Regions from separate parts of the Isoptericola sp. NPDC019571 genome, predicted to be linked through region 2. Evidence: predicted binding sites of a transcription regulator. Region 2 holds the regulator's gene; each other region holds the start of a gene.
What was found. Region 2 encodes LexA, which represses DNA repair genes until DNA is damaged. Its sites were predicted from a motif close to TCGAACANNTGTTCGA; they were not measured.

Region 1 (6,630 bases), on a different contig from region 2:
ATGGCCTCGAGGTCGGCGTCCGTGAGCGTCTCGCCGGTCGCGTGCCAGCGGCGCGCGCCCAGGTCGAACTCGGTGGTGGAGATCTTCACGTCCGAGCCGGCCACGGCCGCCTCGAGGACCGCCAGGCCCTGCTCCACGACTTCCGTGCCGATGCCGTCGCCGGCCACCACTGCCAGGTCGATGCTCCGCGTCATGGGCCGAGCCTATGCCCCTCGGGTCATGATGCGGACACAGATCTCATTCCTCGGACGTGCCGGCCGATGGTCTCGGGGGCAGAGCACGGCCGCGCGCGCACTGGGCGACCGGGCGACCTCCCACAAGGCCGACGCCACGTCACGGGAGGGCACGGCGGACGCGTGGCCGAACGTGGGCGCGGGGTGCGTCGGCCCGTCAGCGCACGCAGCGGACGTCCGCGAGCCCCGACCACGCGTCGACGTCGCGCGCGCCGTCAGGACGGAACCCGTTGCGACCGTAGAAGCGCCGCGCCCGCGGATTGTCCTCGACGACCCAGAGCTGCGCGGGCGTCCCGGGCGGCAGCACGGCGTCGAGCAGCGCCTGGCCGACGCCGGTCCCGTGGTGCGCGGCCAGCACGTAGAGCAGCCAGAGCTCCCGGTCCCGGACCGGCGGATGATCTCCGATCCGCCGCCCGGCGCTCGCGAACGCGACCCCGACGACCCGGCCGCACTCCTCCGCCACGGTGACGGTCAGCTCGCCGGCGAGCCAAAGCCGCCAGGTGGCCGTGCGCCGCTCGAGGGTGTCGGACTCCCAGTGCGCCGCCGGGAGCAGCGCGGAGTACGTCTCCACCCATGAGGTGTGGTGCACGAACGCGCACCCGGGCGCGTCGTCGGCGACGGCAGGTCGGATGGCGAACGACGTCGGCGGCACGGCGGGCATCGCCCCATCCTGCCGTTCCGGCCGGCACGATCGCGCCGACATGGCGACACCTCCTCGCCGCTCTCGTGTCGGCGACGCTGATCGTCCACAGGTGCGGGCGAGGCCTAGAACAGGTGTTCGAAGGTCGGTAGGGTCGGGGCATGACGACGACGCTCCCCGCCCCCGCGACCAGCACCCTTTCCGGCGTGCGCGTCGGCGCGAGCGCTGGCCTGCGCGTGGCGGCGGACCGGCTCGCCGCGATGCCACGGTCGTGGACCCCGTCGATCGGCGAGCTGCTCGCGGAGGAGTCACGACGGCACGACACCGACCGGCACGAGACCGAGCCCCCGCAGTCGTCGACTGACCGCCCGCCGCTGACAGGGCGACCGACGCTGGCACACCTCGACCGCGTGCTGGACGCGCTCGCCGCCAACGACACCCAGGTCGCAGCGCTGCACGCCGAGCGTGCCGTCCTGCTCGCACGGGCCGCCGGCCTGGCCGAGGCGCTGGAGACCGACCTGCTTGACCACGACGACCCCACCGCCAGGCGCGCCCCCTCGGCCCGCCGGCTCGAGCTCGCCCACCGCGCCCTGACCGCCGAGATCGCCACCGCACTCCGGATCGGGGAGCACACCGCGGGCACCCTCACCGACCACGCCGTCACCCTGAGCAGCAAGGCTCCCGCGACCCTGGCCGCCCTGCACGAGGGCCGGCTGTCGTGGGGGCACGCCACCGCCATCACCACGCACCTCACCGACCTGAGCCCCGAGGAATCCGCAGCCGTGGAACGGTCCGTCCTGGCCACGATCCTCGACCGCGACACCGGCCTTGTCACGTGCACACCCACGCAGACCGGACGCCGCGCACGCCGAGCCCGCGAGACGGCCCACCCCACTCCCGCCGATGTCCGCCACGCCGAAGCCACCCAGCACCGCGCCGTCTGGCTCGACGACGGCCACGACGGCATGGCCTGGCTCACCGCCCACCTGCCCGCACCCTTGGCCCACGCCGCCTACGACCGCCTCACTCGCACCGCCGGGCACCTCGCCACCAGCAGCGGGAGCAACGGCAGCCGCAGCGGCAGCGTCGTGAGCAGCGGCGAACGACGCACCCTCGCCCAAGCCCGCGCCGACGCCCTCGCCGCCCTCCTTCTGGACGACGGCACCCTCGATCACAGCGTGCCCACGAGCACGGATCCTGGCGACGAGAGGGACGAGACGCACGACCCGGACGAGGCACTCGGCGTCGAGCCCGTCACCGCGCTGCTGCACACGCGGTCCACACTGGCGACCCTGGCCCGCTCGATCCGCCCCCAGCTCACCGTCACCGTCCCGGTCCTGACCCTGCTCGGCCTCACCGACGCCCCCGCCACCATGAACGGCCACGTCCCTATCGACCCGGACACGGCCCGTCGGCTCACCGCCCTGGCGCCCTCGCTCCGACGCGTCCTCACCGACCCAGAGACCGGCACCGTCCTGTCCGTCGGGCGCACCGCCTACGCCGTCCCCGCCGACCTCAAGGCCCTGGTCCGCGCACGCGACACCACCTGCCGGTTCCCCGGCTGCACCCACCCCGCGACCCAGTCCGACCTCGACCACACCCAGGCATGGGCCGGCGGCGGCGCCACCACCGCCACCAACCTGGCCGCGCTGTGCCGTCGACACCACACGATGAAGCACCAGACCGCGTGGCAGGTCACGCAGCGACAGACCACCGGCTGGGGCGGGACTCTCGAATGGACTTCCCCCACCGGGCGGCGATACGAGACCCGAGCCGAACTCGTCGAGACCACCAGGCACCGGCACCCGCCGCGCGGGCATGAACCACTCGGTCAGGGCCTCGATGACCCGGTCGACATGGCGCGCGACATGCCGCACGACCACCAACACGACCGTCCGGACCACTGGCGCGCCGGCGACCCGCCGTTCTGACCGCGAGGTTCTGACCGGGAAGGTTTCCGCGGCGTCAGGCGCGGTAGAGCACCTTGAACCGCTCGCAGACCACGGGCATGGTCGGGTCGAACTCCCGACCGATCTGCGGGAGCGTGCGGCGCCAGTAGCGCTCGTGCCCGTCGCGCCAGTCCGCCAGGGTGCGATCGCCCTCGCCCTCGGCGGCGGCGTGCTCGGCGGTCACCTCGTCGAACGGGACCGTCTCGACCTCTGTCGTCCTGATGAGGAGGCGGGGCGCACCGGCGCCGTCGAGCACGATCGACAGGTCGCCCTTGCGCGGCAGCGGCTCGTCGGCGGCCTCGTACTCCCAGACCGCGGCGGCGGTGCCTGTCTTCACGCCGTCGAGCACCAGTCCGAGCAGCTCGTCGGCCAGCTCCGCCGAGTCGCCGAACGACCACGCGGGCGGCGGCACCACGTTCTCGGAGCGCTCCCCCACGGCTCCCCCGTGGCTCGTGCGGCCGGCGCTCGGGCGCGCGACGTCCCAGAACTGCGTGATGCTGTCGGCCTGCTCGGGATCCAGCCCAGGGTTCGCGTCGTCGCTCATGGGGTCCATCCTGCCAGGATGGCCAGCATGGACACCCGCGTCGCCGCCTACGCCCTGGTCGTCGAGGGCGACCGCATCCTCCTCCCCCACTGGTCCAGCGACGTCGGAGCGGGCTGGACCATGCCCGGGGGCGGCATCGACCCCGGCGAGCACCCGGAGGATGCAGCCGTCCGCGAGCTGCGAGAGGAGACCGGGTACGACGTCGCGCTCGACGGCCTGCTCGGCGTCGACAGCATCGTGATCCCGCCCGAGGACCGCGTCGTCGTGGACGGCACCGACCACACGGTGGCGGTACAAGGCATCCGCATCGTCTATCGCGCGCACGTCGTCGGCGGCGAGCTCACCAGGGAGTCCGACGGCACGACCGACGCCGTCGCGTGGCACCGGTTGTCCGACGTGGACGCGCTCGACCGCGTGGGGCTCGTCGACGTCGTCCGGGGGTGGGCGGGGCTGCTCGACTGACCGGTACTACCTCGCCGTTCCTCGTACTACCTCGGCGCGGTTCGTACTACCTCGGCACGCCCCGGACTACCTCGCCTGGGCCCGGACGCACGTGCGGCCGCCGCCCCCGGGTGGGGGACGACGGCCGCGCGCGTCGCTGCTGACGGTGTGGGTCAGCGAGCGGCGCTGCCCTCCGTGTAGTCGGAGTCAGCGGGCTTGATCCACGAGAACATCTTCCGGAGCTCACGACCGGTGGTCTCGATCGGGTGCGCCTCGCCCTTCTCGCGCAGCGCGGTGAACTCGGGCGCGCCCGCGTCCTGGTCCGCGATGAAGCGCTCGGCGAAGGCGCCGTTCTGGATGTCCGCGAGGACGGCCTTCATGTTCTCCTTGACGCGCGGGTCGATGACGCGCGGGCCGGAGACGTAGTCGCCGTACTCGGCCGTGTCGGAGACCGACCAGCGCTGCTTGGCGATGCCACCCTCGACCATGAGGTCGACGATCAGCTTCAGCTCGTGCAGCACCTCGAAGTACGCGACCTCGGGCTGGTAGCCCGCCTCGGTCAGCGTCTCGAAGCCGTACTGGACCAGCTGCGAGGCACCGCCGCACAGCACGGCCTGCTCGCCGAACAGGTCGGTCTCGGTCTCCTCGGTAAAGGTGGTCTTGATGCCGCCGGCGCGCAGGCCGCCGATGCCCTTCGCGTAGGACAGGGCCAGCTCCCAGGCGGAGCCCGACGCGTCCTGCTCGACGGCGACGATCACCGGCACGCCGCGGCCGTCGACGTACTCGCGGCGCACGAGGTGACCCGGGCCCTTGGGGGCGACCATGAGCACGTCGTGGCCGGCCTCGGGCTTGATGTAGCCGAAGCGGATGTTGAAGCCGTGCCCGAAGACGAGCGCCGCGCCCTCGTTGAGGTTCGGGGCGATCTCGTCGCGGTACACGTGCCGCTGCACCTGGTCCGGCGCGAGGATGACGACGACGTCCGCCTCCTTGACGGCGTCGGCGACGGTGAGCACGCGCAGGCCCTCGTCCTCGGCCTTCTTCGCGGAACCGGAGCCCTCGCGCAGGCCGACGCGGACGTCGACGCCCGAGTCGCGCAGGTTCAGCGCGTGCGCGTGGCCCTGGCTCCCGTAGCCGATGACCGCGACCTTGCGCTGCTGGATGATGGACAGGTCGGCGTCGTCGTCGTAGAACAGCTCAGCCACGGTGATGCTCCTCGGTTCTCGGTACTGCGTTCGTCACTTCAGGTCGGTATGTGGTCACCCGCGGGGATGACGGTACGCGAACGGCGTCAGGCCGTGCGCACGCGCTCCAGCGCTCGGTCGGTGATGGACCGCGAGCCGCGGCCCACGGCGAGCGTGCCGGACTTCACGATCTCGCGGACGCCGTACGGCTCGAGCGCGCCGAGCAGCGCGGACAGCTTGGCGGCGGTGCCGGTCGCCTCGATGACGACCGTGTCGGGGACGACGTCCACGACGTGGGCGCGGAAGAGGTCGACGACCTCGAGCACCCCCGCGCGGGTGGCCTGGTCGGCCCGCACCTTGACGAGCAGGAGCTCGCGCTGCACGGACGACTCGGGGTCGAGCTCGACGATCTTGATGACGTTGATCAGCTTGTTGAGCTGCTTCGTCACGTGCTCGAGCGGGTGCTCCTCGACGTCGACCACCACGGTGATGCGCGAGATCTCCTCGTGCTCCGTGGGCCCGACGGCCAGGGAGTGGATGTTGAACGCGCGGCGCGCGAACAGCGCGGTGACGCGGGTGAGGACGCCGGGCTTGTTCTCGACCAGCACGGACAGGGTGTGACGCGACATGGGTCTCAGTCCTCTCGGTCCCACGCCGGCGAGATGCCGCGCGCGTACTGGATGTCGTCGTTCGGCACGCCGGCGGCGACCATCGGCCACACCATGGCGTCGCGCGAGACCTGGAAGTCGATGACCACGGGGCGGTCGTCGATCTCCTGCGCCCGCTTGATCGCGGCGTCGACCTCGTCCTCACGCTCGACGCGGATGCCCTCGCACCCGTACGCGTCCGCGAGCTTCACGAAGTCCGGGATGCGGCGGGTGCCGTGGCCGGTGTGCAGGTCGGTGTTGGAGTAGCGCTCGTCGTAGAAGAGCGTCTGCCACTGCCGCACCATGCCGAGCGAGCTGTTGTTGATCAGCGCCACCTTGATGGGGATGTCGTTGATCGCGCAGGTCGCGAGCTCCTGGTTGGTCATCTGGAAGCAGCCGTCGCCGTCGATGGCCCACACCTCACGGTCGGGCTCGCCGACCTTGGCGCCCATCGCGGCGGGGACCGCGAAGCCCATGGTGCCGAGGCCCGCGGAGTTCAGCCAGGTGCGGGGGCGCTCGTAGCGGATGAACTGCGCCGCCCACATCTGGTGCTGCCCCACGCCCGCGGCGTAGATCGCGTCCGGGCCGGCCAGCTCGCCCAGGCGGGAGATCACGTGCTGCGGGGACAGGTGGCCGTCGTCCGTGGGCGAGTAGCCCAGCGGGTACGTCTCGCGCCAGGTGTCGAGCTGGTGCCACCAGGCCGCCAGGTCGGGCTTGCCCCCCTTGGCGTGCTCGGCCTCGAGGGCCGGCACCAGGTCGGCGATGACCTCGCGCAGGTCGCCGACGATCGGCACGTCCACGGGGCGGTTCTTGCCGATCTCCGCGGGGTCGATGTCGGCGTGCACGACGGCGGCGCCCGGGGCGAAGCTCGACAGCCGGCCGGTGACGCGGTCGTCGAATCGGGCGCCGAGGGCCACCACGAGGTCCGCCTTCTGCAGCGCGGCCACGGCCGGGACGGTACCGTGCATGCCGGGCATGCCCAGGTGCTGCGGGTG
Region 2 (6,630 bases):
ACACCGCCGAGAAGCTCGCCCTCGGCAACGCGCACCGCGTCGAGACCATCGAGGAGCTGCTCGCCGAGGCCGACGCCGTGACGATCCACGTGGACGGGCGGGCGGGCAACGCCGGCCTCTTCGGGGCGGACCTGTTCGCCGGCATGAAGCCCGGCGCGATCTTCCTCAACCTGTCGCGCGGCTTCGTCGTGGACGTCGAGGCGCTGCGGGAGCACATCCTCTCCGGGCACCTCGGCGGCGCGGCCGTCGACGTCTTCCCGACCGAGCCGAAGAAGCGCGGCGACGGCTTCACGTCGCCCCTGCGCGGCCTGCCGAACGTCATCCTCACCCCGCACGTCGGCGGCTCGACGGAGGAGGCCCAGGAGGCGATCGGCGAGTTCGTGTCCAAGAAGCTGCGCGACTTCGTGGCGACCGGGTCCACGACGCTGTCCGTGAACCTCCCGAACCTCCAGCTCGCGCACACGGGCGTCGGCCGCATCATGCTGCTGCACCGCAACGTGCCCGGCGTCCTCGCCCGCGTGAACCAGGTCTTCGCCGACCACGGCGCCAACATCGAGGCGCAGATGCTCGCGACGCGCGGCGAGATCGGCTATGTGGTGACCGACATCTCGGACGTCACCCAGCGCGGCGCGTCGGCCAAGCTGCAGGCCATGGACTCGACGATCCGCCTCCGCATCCGCGACGCGTTCGAGCGGCCCGAGTTCCCGCCGGGGCCCGCCGCCGGCTGACACCCACCCGGCACCGCACGGCGCCCGCGCCGCACGCGCGAAGGGCGGCCCCGGTTCCCCGGGGCCGCCCTTCGCGCGTCGGTCGGTGCTCAGCCCGACTTGCGGCGGAACATCTTCTGCACGGGCCCGGTCGTCTCCGAGCCGTGCACCTGGCCGGTGTTGCCGTCCTTGCCGGCGGTCGGGTGGCTGGCGGCGTTCTTCTTCTCCAGCGCCTCCCGGAAGCGCGCCTTCGTGTCCTCGGAGGGCTTCGCCCTGGAGTCGTCCGTCATCGCGGTCACCTCGTCGTCCGTCGGGGTGGGTGTGCTCGCGCGGCGGGGCCACGCAGCACCTGGTGCCGTCCAGCATGCCCCGGGCCGTCACCCGGCGCCAGGGCATTTCGCCCGGACCGGGCGACCCGGGCGTCAGGCGGTCGTGTTTCCGCTCCCGGCGGTGGCGCGCTCGTCCCGCTCCGCCCGCAGCGAGGTGATCGCCGACTCGAAGTCCTCGAGGGACTCGAACGACTGGTAGACGCTGGCGAAGCGCAGATAGGCGACCTCGTCCAGCTCGCGCAGCGGCCCGAGGATCGCCAGGCCGACCTCGTTCGCCTCGATCTCCGGCCGGCCGGAGGCGCGCAGGGTCTCCTCGACCTTTTGCGCGAGGACGGCGAGGTCGTCGGCGCTCACCGGCCGGCCCTGGCAGGCCTTGCGCACACCCGCTACCACCTTGTCCCGGCTGAACGGCTCGGTCACCCCGGAGCGCTTGGCCACCGACAGGCTGGCCGTCTCGATCGTGGTGAACCGGCGCTGGCACGCGGGGCACTGACGCCGGCGACGGATGGACGAGCCGTCGTCGGAGGTGCGCGAGTCGACGACTCGCGAGTCCGCGTGGCGGCAGAACGGGCAGTGCATCGCTGGTCTCCTGCGCTCGGCTCCGGACCGGCGCCCGGCTGCCCGACAAGGTAAGCGGCGGGCGACCGTCCGCGCAAGCAGGATCCCCCGCGGCGGGGGCCGATCCTCGTGGTCAGTCCAGCGGGAGCACCACGACCTGCCCGGTCTGGAGCTCCGCCGACGTCAGCCCGTTGAGGTCGCGGAGCTCGGCGACCACGTCGCGCAGGTCCTCGCCCGTGTCACGCACCTGCTGCGCGTACTGCCAGAGGGTGTCGCCGGGCGCCACCGTCTGGAGCCGGACCTCGACGCCCGTGCCCGGCGACTCGGCGACGGCGCGCTGGCCGAACAGGCCCGCTCCCACGAGCACGAGGAGCACGAGGGCCGCGACCACCACCCGGCCCCTGCGGGTGAGCCGGAGCCCTCCGAGCCCGAGGAAACCGTGCGCGTCGCTGGTGCTGAGTGCGTTCTGCATCGTCCTGCCTCCGGTCCACGCGGTGCCGCCCGAGGCGGCCGCTTCGTCGAACGTCTGTTCGTCGAACACCTGTACGTCGAACTGCTGTACTAGGTGTACCACGTCCCGGCGACACGGTCGAGGCCCGATCGAACAGATGTTTGATGTCGGGCCGGAACTGGCTTAGAGTGGCCGACAGCGCGATGGAAGGTTTGTCGGATTTCATCGGCCCGCCCACGGGCCGCGCCCTGCAGGACGGAGAACGCGATGACCAGCGGACGGGACCAGGCCCCGGCGTCCACGACGACGGCGACGCCATGGGCTGCCCAGGACGAGACCCTCGACGGCGCGGCCACGACGACGGCCGGCGCCTCGACGACCGCGCTGGCGTCGGTGAGCGAGCTCTCGCCGTCGTCCGACCGCCTCACGCCCCGCCAGCGGCGCGTGCTCGAGACCATCCGCAGCTCCGTCGAGGCACGCGGCTACCCGCCGACCATGCGCGAGATCGGCGAGGCCGTGGGCCTGGCGAGCCCGTCCTCGGTCAAGCACCAGCTCACCACGCTCGAGCGCAAGGGCTACCTGCGCCGCGACCCCAACCGGCCGCGCGCGATCGAGGTCGTCGACCCCGAGGCGCCCGCCATCGACAGGTCGGCGCCCGAGGCAGACCCCGCCCCGGGGTACGTGGCAGGGTCGCTCGCCGCGTCCGACGCGCAGCCGGCCCAGGCCCCGTCCTACGTCCCGCTGGTCGGCAGGATCGCCGCCGGAGGCCCCATCCTCGCGGAGCAGGTCGTCGAGGACGTCTTCCCGCTCCCGCGGCAGGTCGTCGGCGACGGCGACCTGTTCCTGCTCAAGGTCGCGGGCGACTCGATGGTCGACGCCGCGATCTGCGACGGCGACTGGGTGGTCGTGCGCAGCCAGCCCGTCGCCGAGAACGGCGAGGTCGTCGCCGCGATGATCGACGGCGAGGCCACGGTCAAGACCTTCAAGCAGGCCGACGGGCACACCTGGCTGCTGCCGCAGAACGCCGCCTACTCCCCCATCCCGGGCGACGAGGCGCAGGTGCTCGGCCGGGTCGTGGCGGTGCTCCGCAGCCTCTGAGCACCGCCGGTGCGGCCCCGGGCCGTCAGAACCCGAGGCGCTGCTGCACGGCCCGCATGCTCTCGGCCGACGCGCGCAGCCCGGCGACCTCGTCGTCCGACAGCGGGGTGTCGATCGTCTCTGCCACGCCCCGGCGGCCGACGAGCGACGGTACCGACAGGCAGACGTCGCTGATGCCGTAGAAGTCGTCCAGGCGCGAGGACACGTTCATCACGCGGTGCTCGTCGTTGAGCACCGCCTCGATGATCCGGGTGGCCGCCAGGCCTACCGCGTAGTTGGTGGCCCCCTTGCCGGCGATGACGCGGTAGGCGGACTCCACGACGTCGGTCGCGATGCGCCGCCGGGCAGCCTCGTCCAGGGGCGGGTGCCCCCGGAACGGCCGCCAGTCCAGGAGGGGCACGCCGGCGATCGTCGCGGAGCTCCACAGCACGATCTCCGAGTCGCCGTGCTCGCCCGCGATGTTCGCGTGCACGTTCCCGACCGCCACCCCGCAGTGGCGGGCCAGCGCGTCGCGCAGCCGCGACGAGTCGAGGACGGTCCCGCTGCCGAACACCCGCCCCCGGGGCAGGCCGCTGATCTCCTGCGCGGCGTAGGTGACGACGTCGACCGGGTTGGTGACCATGAGGAACACGGCGTCCGGGGCCACCTCGAGGAGGCCCGGCAGGATGGACCGCGTGAGGCCGACCGTCGCCTCGGCCAGGTCGAGGCGGCTCTGTCCGGGCTTCTGCTTGGCCCCCGCCGTCACCGCGACGATGTCGGCGCCGCGGCAGACCTCCACGTCGTCCGAGCCGTCGATCTCGGCCTGAGGGATGAACATGCCCCCGTGCCGGAGGTCGAGCACCTCGGCCTCGACCTTCGCGCGGTTGACGTCCAGGAGGGCGACGGACCGGGCCGCGCCCCGGGCCAGCGCCGCGTACGCGAGGGTGGAGCCCACCGCGCCCGCTCCGACGATCGCGAGCTTGGTCGTCCTGCGTGTCTCGTCCACGGCCCCACGCTAGGTGTCGAGGCGCCGGAGCGCAGCGCGGACGAGTTCCCCGTCCGTGGTCGGCCAGAAGTCGGGCATGGAGCGGGTGAGGAAGGACCCGTAGCGGGCGGTCGCGAGGCGCGGGTCGAGCACGGCCACGACGCCGCGATCCTCGCCCGTGCGCACGAGCCGGCCGGCGCCCTGCGCGAGGAGCAGCGCAGCGTGCGTGGCTGAGACCTGCATGAACCCGTTGCCGCCCGCCTGCTCCACCGACCGGGCCCGCGCCGCCTTCACCGGGTCGTCCGGGCGCGGGAACGGGATCCTGTCCACGAGCACCAGCTGGCAGTTCGGGCCCGGGACGTCGACGCCCTGCCACAGCGAGAGGGTGCCGAAGAGGCAGGTCGCGGGATCGTCGGCGAACGCCTTCACGAGGGTCGGGAGCTGGTCGTCGCCCTGGCACAGCACGGGGACGTCCAGCCGCTCGCGCATCGCCTCCGCGGCGGCCGTCGCCGCCCGGCGGGAGGAGAACAGCCCGAGCGTCCTCCCCCCAGCGGCCTCGATCAGCCCGGCGATCTCGTCGAGCTGGGCATCGGTCGTCGGCTCACGTCCGGGCGCCGGCAGGTGCCGCGCCACGTACAGGATCCCCTGGCGCGGGTAGTCGAACGGGCTGCCGACGTCGAGCCCCGCCCAGTCCGCGGTCTCGTCGGAGCCCCCCGAGCCCGCCAGGCCGAGCGACCGCGCGACCGGGTCGAAGGTGCCGCCGAGGGTGAGCGTCGCCGAGGTGAACACGCCGGTCGCCTCGCCCAGCAGGTGCGTGCGGATCAGCCCCGCCACCGCGAGCGGCGCGGCATGCAGCCGCGTCACGCCGTCGCCCGCCCACGGCGCGTTCTCCGGCGGGCGCGAGCACCACAGCACGTCCGCCGTCGTGTCCTCCGCCGCCATCCTCTCGGCGACCTCGAAGAGCTGCAGGACGGCGGACTGCGCCATCTTCGTGCCGGCGTCCGGCGCCTCCTGCCCCTTCCCCGCGCCCTGGGGCTTGAGCCGGGTGAGAAGCTCGCGCGCCGCGTCGCGCACGGCGCCCACCGCGGCGCGCAGGTCGTCGGGGAGGCCGAGGGGGAACCGCTCCGCGGGCGCCGTGGCGAGCAGGTTGCCCAGGCGCTGCGACGCGGCGTCGAGCGCCTCGGTCTCGGTGCCGCCGTGCCGACGCGCGAGGCGTGCGGCGTGCTCCACCACCGTCAGGGAGAGGTCGACGGTGGCTGCCGCCGTCACGCGCTCGGCGAGCTCGTGCGCCTCGTCGACGACGACGGCGTCGTGCTCGGGCAGCACGCCCGGGTTCCCCGAGACGGCGATGCCGAGCATCGCGTGGTTGGTGACGACGACGTCCGCGTCCCGGGCCGCCGCGCGCGCCCGCTCGGGGAAGCACTCCGCCAGGAGCGGGCAACGCTGCCCCAGGCACTCCAGCGCGGTGACGGACACCTGGCGCCAGGCCTTGTCGGGGACCCCGGGCACGAGGTCGTCCCGGTCGCCCGTGTCGGTCTCGTCGGCCCAGGCGTGCAGCCGGCGCACGTGGTCGGCCAGCGTCGCGGTGTCGTCGGCGCGCCCGCCGCGTCCGCGGGGGCCGGGCGGCGCCGGGTGCTGCTCGGCGGCCGCGCCCTCGCCGGGGCCGGGGTCGGCCGGGAGGTCGAAGAGCGTCGCGCCCTCGACCGGGTAGCCCCCGGTCACCTTGTGCTTGCACAGGTAGTTGTGCCAGCCCTTGAGCAGCGCGACCTTGGGAGGGCGGGGCAGCTTCGGCCCCACCGTCTCGGCGACCAGCGGCAGGTCGCGCGTGACCACCTGGCGCTGCAGCGCCAGGGTCGCGGTGGAGACGATGACGCGCCTGCCGTCGACGACCGCGTGCCGCACCGCCGGGACGAGGTACGCGAGCGACTTGCCCGTCCCGGTGCCCGCCTGCACCAGCAGGTGCCGGCCCTCGTCGACGGCCTCGGCCACCGCCTCCGCCATGCGGCGCTGACCCTCCCGCCGTCCGCCGCCGAGGGCCCCCACCGCCAGGTCGAGGAGCTGGGGGGCGTCGGGGGCGTCGGCGGAGGTCACCCGTCGATCCTAGGGCGCCCCGCTGACCGTCCGGGGCGCCGCCCACAGTCGGGTCGACGACCGGTGGGCGGCGACCACGGCGGGCGGTCAGCCCCCGACGGCGGCGGCCTTGAGCTCGGCCGCGAGAGCCTCGTCCACGCGACCCCGCAGGCGGGTGCCCTCGGCCAGGTGCTCCTCGGCGACCGACCCGCCGGCCTCGTGCACGCGGTGGACCAGGTCGCCGCGTGAGTACGGGACGACCAGGTCGATCTCGACGTGCGGCTGGGGCAGCTCGGCCGCGATGAGCTCCCGCAGCTCGGCCATGCCCTCGCCGGAGTGCGCGGACACGACGACGCTGCGCCGCTCGCGACGCTGCACCCGGCCGACGACGGCCGGGTCGGCGACGTCGGCCTTGTTGAGCACGACGACCTCGGGCACGTCCGCGATCCCCGG
Region 3 (6,630 bases), on a different contig from region 2:
CGAGGTGTCCGTCGCCCGAAGGTGGGGGGCCGCACCTCCCTCTCCTGGGGGAGGTGCACCCGGTCGTCGACGGCGAGACTTGGCGCGTGCCGACCCTGACCCACCGCCTCTTCGGGCCTGCCGCGCTCCGCTCCGCGGGCTACACCTTCGGCGGCCTCGCCCTCGCCGTGCTACCGACACCGTTCGCGCTCGTCGCAGCGCTCGCCGTCCCGCTGCCTCCGACCGGACGTCTCCTCGTCTTCGCGGTCGTCTGGGCGGCCCTGCTGGTCGCCGTCGGACTGGCCCCGGTCGCGCACGAGGGCTACGTCCGCCTGACCGACCGGCTGCTTGGCACGAGCCTGGGCGTGGTGCGGCGCACCCGCGGTCGGCAGGTGGGGACCGGTGTGTGGGCTCTCGTGCACGCCGTCGCCGCCTGCTTCGCCGGCGGCGTGTGCTCTCTGCTGGTCCTCACCGCCGCGACTCCCCTCCTCGTGTGGCTCGACGGGGGTGGGAGCATGGCGCTCCTGCGCGGACAGGTGACCGTCCCGGCGGGGCCTGCCGGCGCGTGGACGGTCGTGCTCGCGCTGTGCTGCGGCGTCCTCGGTGCCGCCGCGACCGCCGCCCTCGGTGCGGCTCTCCGGGCATGCGCGCCGCGGCTCCTCGGCCCGGGACAGGACGACCTCGTCGCGGCGGCCGAGGAGCGCGCTGCGGTGCTCGCCGACCGCAACCGTCTGGCGCGGGAGCTGCACGACTCGATCGGGCACACCCTGACGGCGTCGACGATCCAGGCGGCCGTGGCCGGTCGCATGGTGGACCTCGAGCCGGACGTGGCGAAGGCGGCGATGGCGAGCATCGAGCAGACCTCGCGGGTGGCGTTGGAGGACCTCGACTACGCGCTCGGGCTGCTGCGCGACGGATCCACCTCTCCGCGTCGGTCCCCGAAGACGCTCGCCGACCTCCCGGAGCTCCTCGACCACGTGCGGCGGACCGGGGCTGCCGTGCACGCCGAGCTCGGGCCCGACGCGACGTCGGTCCCGGCGACGATCTCGAAAGAGGCGTACCGGATCGTCCAAGAAGGGCTGACGAACGCGATGCGGCATGCGCGACGGACGCCGGTCCGCGTGACGGTGCGGGTGACGGCCGCCGTGCCGGGCGGGCAGCTGGAGATCGAGGTGGCGAACCCGATGCCGGTGCCGGCCAGCCGGCCCGGACGCTCCGAGCCCGGGCCGCCGGAGGACGTGCGGCCCGGTGGCGGGCACGGGTTGGCCGGCGTGACAGAGAGGGTGCGCACGCTGCGCGGAACGGTGACCTTCGGCGCGACCGACGGACCGGACGGGCCGGCCTGGCTCCTCTCGGCCCGCCTGCCCCTGCCGACCGGGCGGGGGTGAGGGCGTGCGCGTACTCATCGTGGACGACGAGGAGCTCACCCGGAGAGGGTTGCGGGCCCTGTTGTCGTTGGAGCCCGACATCGAGGTGGTGGGGGAAGGCGCGGACGGCGCGGAGGTCGTGCCGTTGGTGCTGGAGCTCCGCCCGGACGTGGTCCTGATGGACGTGCGCATGCCGGTGATGGACGGGATCGCGGCGACGGTCGCGCTCCGTGATGCCGTGGTGCGCGACGCGGCACTGCACCAGGAGGCGCCGGCGCCGCCCAGGGTCGTCGTGGTGACGACCTTCGAGAACGACCAGTACGTCTACGACGCACTGGCCGCGGGCGCGGACGGGTTCCTGCTGAAGCGGGCGCCCTCCGAGCGGATCGCGGCAGCCTTGCGGCTCGTGGTCTCCGGGGACAGCCTGCTGTTCCCCGAAGCGGTCCGACGGCTGGCGCGAGCGCGTCCCACCGCCGCAAGGACAGGCCCGGAGCGGGCGCTCACAGCCAGGGAGCTGGACGTGCTGCGACTCATGGCCGCCGGGCTCTCCAACCAGGACATCGGTGCTCGGTTGTACGTGACCGTGGAGACCGTGAAGACCCACGTGGGGAACGTGCTGACCAAGCTCCCTGCGACCAACCGGACGCAGGCAGTGGTCATGGCCTACGAGTCGGGCCTCGTGGAACTCGGGGGGACGGGGTAGCGCCGCGACATGACGCAGCGCCGTGGGCCTGCCCGGCGGATCGCGGCCGGCTCAGAACGGCGGCCACGGGCCCTCGTCAGTGCTCTGGACCACGTCGTGCCTTCCGACCGGTGGGATCTGGTCTGGCGGGATCTGGTCCGGTAGCCCGTGGACCATGGGCGGCCGGTCGAACCGGTGCCCCGTCGGCGACGTCCAGCGGGTCGTGCCGGACGCGGGGTCCCGCTCCGCCCGCCAACCGCCGACGGTCTTGGCGCGGTGGTGGGTGCGGCACAGCGCGTGCAGGTTGCCGCCGTGGGTCTGCGGGTCGTCCGACGCGGGGTCGTAGGGGTCGACATGGTCGAGGTCGGACGTCGCGGCAGGCACCCGGCAGCCGGGGAACGTGCACGTGACGTCCCGCGCGACGACGGCTGCGCGCAGGGCCGCGCTCGGGCGGTAGGAGCGGGACGACAGGTCCGTCAGCACGCCGCTCGCCGGGTCGGTGAACAGGCGCTGCCAGACGGCGTCCGGGTCGGACGCGAGCGCCCGCGCCATCGCCGCCGGGATCGGCCCGTGCCCCGCGAGGATCGCCGGCAGGTCGTCCGAGCCGAGCAGGGTCGACGCCGCCACCGTGACCCGGATGCCCGCCCGCGGGTGCGGGTGCCGCGGGGACGGGGGCACGCTCACGTCACCGCGCGTCGCCGAGCCTCCGACGGCAGGCCGCCCTCCGGTGACGGCCGGCCCGGTCGTGTCCTCTCGGGGCGCGAGCCCGCCGGTGGCGAGGCTGCCGGTGACGAGCGCGGTGAGGGCGTCGGCGCGGCACTCGTCGAGCCGTCGCGTCTCCCCCGGCGCACGGCGCATCGCGAGCCCGGCGTCGTCGATGGCGGCGAACGCGCGGGCGGCGTCGTCCGCGGGCAGGTAGGCGGTGAGGTAGGCCATCGCGTCGTCGACCGGCTCGAGCCGGACGAAGCGCTCGGCGCGCGCGGCGCGGTGCCGCTCCTCGGTGCCGTCCGGGTCCGCCTCGATCTCCGCCCGGCGCATGCGTGCGCGGATCTGCGGCGCCGTGAGGTGCTCGGCATCGGGCAGCACGCCGGCGACGACCTCGCGACGGAGGTCGTCGGGCAGCCGGCCCGCGTCGATCAGGGCCTCCGCCTTGGGACGGTCGACGACGCCCGCCGCGAGGGCGTCCGCCACCTCGGGCAGGCGGGCGGTCCCGTGCGCCACCGTGACGAGCTGCGCCGCGGCGCGTCGGGTCAGCCCGAGCCGTGCCGCGACGGCGTCCGCCACGAACTCGTGCCGCGACGACCCGCGCGTGCGCTCCAGCATCTCGGCCAGGACGCGCGCCGATCCCGCCTGCGCCCACGCCGCGACCCGCTCCCAGGCGGCCAGCACCTCGAGGATCGTGAAGTCGTCCAGCTCTGCCTCGTCCAGCGCCGCCAGCGTGCCGGCGAGGCCCGGGCCCGCGGCCGCGTCGTCCAGCACGGCGAGCAGCGGGCGCCCGTCGTCGGGGCCGGCCGCTCCGCCGACGAGCTCCCTGCCGACAAGGACCCTCCCGTCGAGCACCGCACGATCGGGCGACCAGCGGAGGTCGGTGACCCGGCGGCCGACGACGTCACGAGGCTCGCCGGGCGCACGGTCGGCGCCGTCGTCCCGGAGCAGCCCGGCCAGTGCCTTTTCGAGGACCGTCGCGCGCACCGCCGTGACGTGCGGTGCGCGCGACGAGGGCGGTTCCGGCGCGACCGGGGCACAGGCCGCACCGGAACCGAGCGCCCGAGGACGACGGTGCACGGCCGCGGGCGGCGCGACTCTCGCTCCGTCGTCTTCGAACATGTGTTCGAGAGTAGCGGTTCGCGACCACCCCCACAAGGGCAGGCGCGGATCGGCTGAGGACCCGGCTCGCAGGCTCCTTCGATCGGGTGGTCGGTGCGGTTTGACGACGTCGGCCGCACAGCTTCCCGTGCGCGGGGGACGTCGCTCCCCCGCACGGGGGAAGCCCCCGCGGCGCGGCAGCGCGAGCGTGGGAGCACACCCACCCACCCGACCGGAGGCAGCACGATGACCAGCACATCCGTCCCCAGAGAACTCCCCCGGCGCGGCCCCGACGCCGGCGACGACACCAGCAACCCCCAGGCACCGCCGCCGGACCGTCGGTTCGCCGGCGCGGCGCTCGTCACGTCCGCCGCGACGGCGGCCCTGCTCGGGTTCTTCGCCACGCGGCCGGACGTCGACCCGTTCCGCGAGGCGGACAACACGCTGGGGCACGCGCTCGCGCCCGGGGTGCCGCTCACCTGGCTGCTGCTCGCGGTCGCGCTGTTCGGCACCGCCACGGCCGCCGTCGTGCTCGCGACCCGACAGCAGCCGAGCCGGGCCGTCGCGCCGGTCGCCGTCGTCCAGGTGCTCGTGTTCGGGCTCCTCGCGCAGGGGTCCGGGACGCTCAGCGTCGCCGGCTACCTCGTCGCCCTGTCCGTCCCGGTCCTCGCCGCCTGGGCGGGGGTGCAGGTGTTCCGCACCCGTCCCGTCTGGCGTATCCCCGTGCTGCTCGCGGCCGCAGCCGCCGTCGTCGGCGTCGTCCTCGTCCACGACGCGTTCGGCACGTGGATCGGCGCCGTCACAGCCGGCCTCGCCCGGGAGCGCTGGGGCCTGCTCGCCGTGCTGCTGCCGCTCGCGGCGGCGTCGGCCTGGGCCGGGCTGGCCCTCGTGGCCGCCTGGCGGCGCGGGTCCCTGCGCCGGGCCACGGTCTGGGTGACGCGGCACCGCACCCTGTTCACGGTCGTCGCGGCGCTCGGTCCGTTGCCGTACGCCCTCGTCCGGCTCACCTGGCTGACCCCGTGGCCGCAGCTCGCCACCGGCGAGACCCTGCCCCTCGCCGTCCGCATCCAGGGGCTGTCGCTCTCGTCCGGGGCCTGGATGGGCATCATCCTCACGCTCGGCCTGATCCTCCCGTGGGGCGAGCGCCTGCCGCGCTGGTTCGGCCCTCGCGCCGGGCGTCCGGTGCCGCCGGCCGCCGCCATCGTGCCCGGCGGGATCGTCGCCGTCATGCTCTGCGGCGCCGCCGTCCCCATGCTCGTCCTGATGGGCTGGGCCGGGGCCCTGTACTTCCCCGCCTGGTTCTGGGGCCCCGCCCTCGCCCTCGCCGTCTGGGGCTACGCCGGGCACCGGTACGGCGTCGGGCCGGTCAGCGATCCAGGGCCTGCTGCGCCCGCTCCCGCAGCTCGTCGCTGAGGCGCAGCTCGCCGCCGTCGTGGGCCACGACCAGGGCCTTCGCGACGTCGGCGAGCACGGGCGCGCCGTCGAGACGGTTGTACGCGCCGAACCAGTCCGCGAGCGTCACGCCGTGCGCGGGGCGGTGCACCACCTCGACGGCGTCGCCCGCGGCGAGGTCGCCGTTCTCGACGACCCGCAGGTACGCGCCGGTCCGGTTCGCCTGCGTGAACCGGCGCACCCAGCGCGGCGGCGAGTCGAGGCGGCGGGCGAACGTCTGGCAGGGCACGCGGGGCTGCGTCACCTCGAGGAGCGCCGTGCCCACCCGCCACTGCTCGCCGACGACGGCACGGCTCACCTCGAGCCCGCGGGTGCGCAGGTTCTCCCCGAACAGCCCCGGCGTGACGTCGTACCCCAGCTCGGCGCCCCACCACTCGGCGTCCTCCTGCGCGTACGCGTACACCGCCTGGTCCAGGCCGCCGTGGTTGGCGCGGTCCGCCTGCACGTCCGCGTACAGCCCGTACGGGCGGGCCTTGACCCGCCCCTCGACGGGGCGCTTGTCGATGGCTGTCACACCCACCGTCCCGGCGTCGGGCAGGAGGGCGAACACGCGGCAGACGGCGAGGAGCTCGGGCACGGCAGCATCCTCTCAGGTCACCTACCGTGGTCCCCGTGAGCGAGCGCAGCGAGAACCTTCCCCATGTCGTGGTCGTCGGTGGAGGGTTCGGCGGTCTCGCGGTGGTGAAGGCGCTCGCGAAGGCGCCGGTGCGCGTCACGCTCGTCGAGCGGCGCGTGTACAACACGTTCCAGCCGCTGCTCTACCAGGTCGCGACCGGCGGGCTGAACCCGGGCGACGTCACGTACTGGCTGCGCGGGCTGCGGCTGAGGCAGAAGAACCTGCGGGTGCTGCACGAGCACCTGGTCGGCATCGACCACGACGCCCGCACCATCCGGCTCGCGAACGACGAGACGATCTCGTTCGACCACCTGGTGCTCGCCAACGGCGTCACCGTGAACTTCTTCGACACCCCCGGGGCCAAGGAGAACGCGTTCGGCATGTACTCGCGGTCGCAGGCCCTGAAGATCCGCGATCAGCTCTTCATCCGGCTGGAGAACTCCGCGTTCACGCCCGGGACCGACGACGGCCTGCGCGTCGTCGTCGTGGGCGGCGGCGCCACCGGGGTCGAGGTCGCGGGCGCGCTCGCGGAGCTGCGCACCGCCGGGCTCGCGCCCGCGTACCCGGAGATCCGCGGCGACGCGTTCGAGATCACGGTCGTGCAGCGCGGCGCCGAGCTGCTCAAGTCGTTCCACCCGAGGCTGCGCGAGTACGCCGCGATGGAGCTCGGCCACCGCGGCGTGAAGCTGCACCTCGGGGCGGGCGTCGCGGAGGTGCTGCCCGACGCC

Region 1: a site for LexA is predicted at 1,000-1,015, ahead of ACH443_RS05990 (DUF222 domain-containing protein). Genes of this name have one in related genera too.
Region 3: a site for LexA is predicted at 3,848-3,863, ahead of ACH443_RS00025 (DUF222 domain-containing protein). Genes of this name have one in related genera too.

What each region holds. Positions count from the first base shown of each region.
Region 1 is NZ_JBIRXZ010000003.1:41,110-47,739, reverse strand. Features, by position in the region: gene ACH443_RS06000 (3-isopropylmalate dehydrogenase) at 1-194, opposite strand, end outside; gene ACH443_RS05995 (GNAT family N-acetyltransferase) at 391-894, opposite strand; gene ACH443_RS05990 (DUF222 domain-containing protein) at 1,035-2,804, shown strand; gene ACH443_RS05985 (ASCH domain-containing protein) at 2,839-3,366, opposite strand; gene ACH443_RS05980 (NUDIX hydrolase) at 3,394-3,828, shown strand; gene ilvC (ketol-acid reductoisomerase) at 3,981-5,009, opposite strand; gene ilvN (acetolactate synthase small subunit) at 5,096-5,617, opposite strand; gene ACH443_RS05965 (acetolactate synthase large subunit) at 5,623-6,630, opposite strand, start outside.
Region 2 is NZ_JBIRXZ010000002.1:436,527-443,156, reverse strand. Features, by position in the region: gene serA (phosphoglycerate dehydrogenase) at 1-728, shown strand, start outside; gene ACH443_RS05370 (DUF5302 domain-containing protein) at 818-997, opposite strand; gene nrdR (transcriptional regulator NrdR) at 1,130-1,615, opposite strand; gene ACH443_RS05360 (LysM peptidoglycan-binding domain-containing protein) at 1,728-2,066, opposite strand; gene lexA (transcriptional repressor LexA) at 2,313-3,143, shown strand; gene ACH443_RS05350 (L-lactate dehydrogenase) at 3,169-4,128, opposite strand; gene ACH443_RS05345 (ATP-dependent DNA helicase) at 4,138-6,198, opposite strand; gene hflX (GTPase HflX) at 6,286-6,630, opposite strand, start outside.
Region 3 is NZ_JBIRXZ010000001.1:2,193-8,822, reverse strand. Features, by position in the region: gene ACH443_RS00035 (sensor histidine kinase) at 87-1,367, shown strand; gene ACH443_RS00030 (response regulator) at 1,387-2,049, shown strand; gene ACH443_RS00025 (DUF222 domain-containing protein) at 2,101-3,720, opposite strand; gene ACH443_RS00020 (hypothetical protein) at 4,081-5,247, shown strand; gene ACH443_RS00015 (MOSC domain-containing protein) at 5,201-5,863, opposite strand; gene ACH443_RS00010 (NAD(P)/FAD-dependent oxidoreductase) at 5,899-6,630, shown strand, end outside.